Regions from separate parts of the Cupriavidus sp. 05N39 genome, predicted to be linked through region 2. Evidence: riboswitches for the same ligand, from Rfam matches in the RefSeq annotation. Region 2 holds a riboswitch; the other holds the start of a gene.
What was found. A riboswitch is a leader RNA that binds a small molecule or an ion and turns the genes downstream of it on or off. The one in region 2 is predicted to bind cobalamin.
Positions count from the first base shown of each region.

Region 1: another riboswitch for cobalamin. It lies ahead of AC1DN0_RS30295 (TonB-dependent receptor); the one in region 2 lies ahead of AC1DN0_RS03610 (TonB-dependent receptor plug domain-containing protein).

Region 1 is NZ_JBFTNE010000082.1:5,414-7,802, forward strand. It holds gene AC1DN0_RS30290 (methyl-accepting chemotaxis protein) at 1-662, opposite strand, end outside; cobalamin riboswitch at 959-1,214, shown strand; gene AC1DN0_RS30295 (TonB-dependent receptor) at 1,339-2,389, shown strand, end outside.
Region 2 is NZ_JBFTNE010000004.1:191,494-193,882, forward strand. It holds gene AC1DN0_RS03600 (cell division protein ZapA) at 1-177, opposite strand, end outside; gene AC1DN0_RS03605 (hypothetical protein) at 174-491, opposite strand; cobalamin riboswitch at 711-954, shown strand; gene AC1DN0_RS03610 (TonB-dependent receptor plug domain-containing protein) at 1,050-2,389, shown strand, end outside.

The DNA of each region.
Region 1 (2,389 bases), on a different contig from region 2:
GGCTCGCCGCCGACCGAGCGCTGGATGCTGCGGATCAGGAGCGTCGCCACCACGGAAATCACGATGCCGAGCAACACCAGCAGCCCGAGCGACTGATACAGCGAGGTGCGGAATTGCGCCTCCACGTCATCCATATAGGTGCCCGCGACGAGGTCCCAGTTCCATGGCTTGTAGCGTGCCACGTAGCCGACCTTCGGGCTTGGCTGGTCGCTGCCAGGCTTGGGCCACCAGTAGTCCAGATGACCCGAGCCTTCCGCCGAAGCGCCACGCGCCGCGATATCGACGTACAAGGCGTTGCCCTTGGCGTCCTTGAAATCGCGCAGGTTCTTGCCATTGAGCTTGGCGTTGATGGGATGCATCAGCATCACGGAATCCGCGCTGACGATGGTGATGTAGCCGTCCTTGCCATAGCGCTGCGCGGCGATGCGGGCAGTGGCCTGGGCCTTGGCCTCATCCTCGGTCATCTTCCCCTGGCGTGCCTGCTCGGCATAGTCGCGCACCAGGGACAGCGACATATCGACCACGTTGGCCAGTTCGCCACGACGGTCCGCCATCTGCAACTGGCGGGTCTGGAAGGCGTGCATCACGGTCAGCAGGAGCAGACCTAGCCAGGCCAGCACGAGAGGGATCCACAGCTTTTTTCGCAAGGTCAGTTGATTCATGAAGTTCGCTTTTTCTAGGCAAGTACCAGCGATGCGGGAGACACGCGGCATCTCCGGGATATCGGAACGGCTTGCGCCTTCTTTAGCGTCAACTGGGGAAAGCCCGCAAGAAAAAAGCAAGAAGCGGCATCTATATCGTACAAAGCACCACAGTGAAGAGAGATCCCGTCGTGACGAGGACGCCGGCACTCTCATGGTGCATTGCCGGCCACCCGAATATGCCTGTCAAAAACCACTGGAATGCGGCTACAATCCGCCTCGCATTCGGATTCACTGTTGCAAGTGAATTGCAATTGGAATGCAAATGGTTCGAAGGTGCCCTCGCGCGCGTCAAGCGGCGGGGGTTAAACGGGAAACAGGTGCGCCACGGCCAGGCCGCGGCAAATCCTGTGCTGCCCCCGCAACGGTCAGCAGGTACAAAGGTGTCACGCCGCGCCCGTAGGCAGCGGCAGCCACTGCGCATCGATGCGTGGGAAGGCGGCACCCCGGACGCGCCCCAGTGGCAGGCGTCCCCCTGCGAGCCCGGATACCGGCCTTCGACCGATCACCGAGGCTGCGGACGGGCGGCCAGGCGTGAGGCGGCTGGCCATGGGCCCGCCGCCACTGCGCGCTCGTCCGTGGCTTCTTCGTTCATTGCCGCCAGGCGGGGTCGCCTGCGGCCAACGATGGAAAGTCCATGTCCGCGCGCCCTCGCATTGCCCGCACCCCCCTGCCGGGCTCCTCCAGGCACCTTTTCACTCCCGCCCCGCGCAAGCTGGCGCACCACTGCGCGCTCGCGCTCTCGCTCGGGGCCTTTGCCACGCTGGGCACGGACGCGGCCTGGGCCGCGGACGATACGCCAGCCTCGGAGCGCTCCCAGCCGTCTCGGAAAGACACCACGGTGCTACCGGCGGTGATGGTCACCGGTGACTCGCAGTTGCCAGGGCTGGCACTGTCGGAGCCCACGGGCACGGGCAGCCGGCTTGGCCTGACCCCGCTGGAAACGCCTGCCAGCGTCGAGGTGCTGTCCGGCGAGACGATACGCGAGCGCGGCGACCAGTCGGTGCGCGAAGCCGTTACCCGCACCACCGGCATAACCTCCAACGGCGCCCCCGGCAACGGCGGCACGTCGCTCACGGCGCGCGGCTTCTCCGGACAAGGCTCGGTGATGCAGCTGTACGACGGCACACGGCTCTACGTCGCCTCCGGCACCGTGACCTTCCCCTTCGACACCTGGTCGGCGGACCGCATCGAAGTCCTGCGCGGCGCGGCCTCGGTCATGTACGGCGAGGGCGCGATCGGCGGCGTGGTCAACGTGATCCCCAAGAAGCCGCTGCGCGCGCCGATCGCCAACGAGCTGCAGCTCACCGGCGGCACCCAGCGCACCGCGCGCGCCGCCTTCGACAGCGGCGGCGCGGTCAACGAGAATCTCTCGTACCGCTTCAATGCCAACTACGCGCGCTCCGGCGGCTGGGTGGACCGGGGCGATTCGCGCAGCGTGGCGGTGTCGGCCGCGGTGCGGCTCGACGTATCGCCGGAGTTCAATATGACGCTGTCCTATGACGACGGCGACCAGCACCCGATGCAATACCTGGGCACGCCGCTGGTCAGCGGCAGCCTGGACACCTCCCTGCGCAAGAAGAACTACAACGTCGGCGATGCCGAGATCACCTACCGCGACCGCTGGACCCGGCTCGCCGCGCAATGGCAGCCCAATGAGCGAGTGACGGTGCGCAACCAGTTCTACT
Region 2 (2,389 bases):
GATGGCGGCCATCACGGCAACGCGTTCCACGCCTTTGGCGGACACGCCGCCCTTGAGGCGGGTCATCTGGTCGTCTACCAGTGCCACGGCTTCCAGCAGCGCGGCTTCATTGTCGGGCGAAATGGCGAAACGGTAGGACTGGCCGGCAATGTTCACTTCGACTTGCTTGTTGCTCATGCGTTTTCTCCGGGAGCCTTGTGATCGGCGCGGCTGGCCGCCTCGCCTTCGCCCAGCAGGTCGAGCTGGCGGGCGTCGCTGGCGGTGGGCAGCTTGTCGAGGATCGACTGGATGCGCAACTGCGCTTCCTCGATCTTGATATTGAGCAGCTCGCGGTCTGCCGCCATGGCTTCGCGGTCGCCGCGCAGCTGGCTGGCCTCGGCCTGCAGGCGTTCGATCTCCTCGCGCAGCCGCTGGTTCTCCGCCGCAAGGGTATCGGCATGGTGCAGCACACGCCCGATCTTGGCGGCGAGTTGTTCGAGTTCGGTGAGCATAGAGCCTGTCATATCTAGGGTCTCGGGTTTTGGGATTTTAGCCCAAGCGCTATCGTGAGGACGGCGAACGCAGGTGTGTGTGACCGGGCCTGCGCGCCGAAGTTGCATGCATCGTCGCTTAACGGCATTCCGGGCGACGGCTTTATGCCTGTTTTCAGGCGCCCGCCACTGGTTTTCCGCCGGAATCACGCGGCATTGACGCTTGCCCTGAAACTGCCTACACTCGCGCACGTTCCAGGTGCTCGTAATCCTATTCACTACAGGGTTGCAGTTCAACGGGAAACAGGGAGCCAGCCGCCGCCGCCAGGGCGGGGCCGTGCCAACCTGTGCTGCCCCCGCAACGGTAAGCGACCGCGATCGCAAGATCGCAAGGCCGACCCACAAGCCACTGAACCGCAAGGTTCGGGAAGGCGGTCGGACTGGTGTCGCCAGCCCGGATACCGGCCTGGATGAGAGTGCGCTGCCTTTTGCTGTCTTTTTGCGGGAACCGGCGGCGTGCTTCGTCGCCAGACGGTCCGCGGGGGAACGGACCAGGCAGATCTCTCCCACAATCGCATCATGCGCTCATCGTCCTACAGGTCGAGCCGTCCGGCATTGCCGGCGCGCCGTCACACCGCCCCCGTCTTCGTCTCCCGGCAACTGCCCGCAGCGCTTGCCGCCTTGCTTGCCGTGAGCGCGCCTGGCATCGCCATGGCCCAGTCCGCCGGACAATCCGCCTCGCAGCCCGCGGCCGATGCGCAACTAGACCCGGTGGTGGTCACTGCCACCCGCACTGTCCAGCCGTTGACCGAGGCGCTGCCGCATACCACCGTAGTGACCCAGCAGGACATCGTCAACTCGCAAGCCATCGACCTGCGCTCGTTGCTGCGCACGCAGGCCGGCGTGGAGTTTGCCGCCAACGGCGGCCTGGGTGCCAATACCAGCCTGTTCATGCGCGGGGCCAACTCCAACCAGACGCTGATCCTGATCGACGGCGTGCGGATCTCGGCTGCCAGCAGCGGCACGGCCCAGCTCTCGAATATCCTGCCCGACCAGATCGACCATATCGAGATCGTGCGCGGCAATGTCTCGGCGCTCTATGGCTCGGATGCGATCGGCGGCGTGGTGCAGATCTTCACCAAGAGCGGTGCGGGCCAGGCTCCCGCAGCCAACGCTCAGATCGAATACGGCAGCAACAATACGCGCCAGGGCACGGTGGGCTACGGCGGCCAGGTGGGCGATACCTCGTTCAATATCACCGGATCGGCCGTCAAGACAGACGGTTTTTCGGCGATCAATGCGGCCCAATGGAACGGTGACAATCCGGCCAAGGCAAAGAAGGGCACAGGCCCGAACCCGAACGACAACCCGTATGACAACAAGAGCGTATCGGGCCAGGTGAAGCATCGTTTCACCAGCGACTGGGACGCCGGCGTCACCGCCTACTACTCGAAGAGCAAGCTCTCCTACGACACCACGACAGGCAAACCGACCGATGTCTGGTGGATGAACAGCGAGTTGTACACCGTATCCGCCTTTGTCAACGGCAAGTTCACCCGGGACTGGACCACGCATTTCAAGATCGCGCAGAGCGGGGACAATAGCGAAAACACCCTGAACGGACTGTTCAACAGCAACTTCAACACGCGCAACCGCCAGTACACGTGGCAGAACGAATATGCGCTGGCGCCCACCCATAAGCTGCTGTTCGGCACGGAGTATGCGCAGCAGGAATTCAGCTCGAACACGTATGGCGCGCCGGGCCGCAATATCATGTCGGTGTTCGGCGGCTACGATGGCCGGCTGGGCAAGCACCAGCTGCAGCTCAATGCGCGCAACGACCATTACTCGGATTTCGGCAGCCAGGCGAGCTATTTCGCCGGCTACGGCTATAACGTGACCGAGGCGTTCAAGCTGAT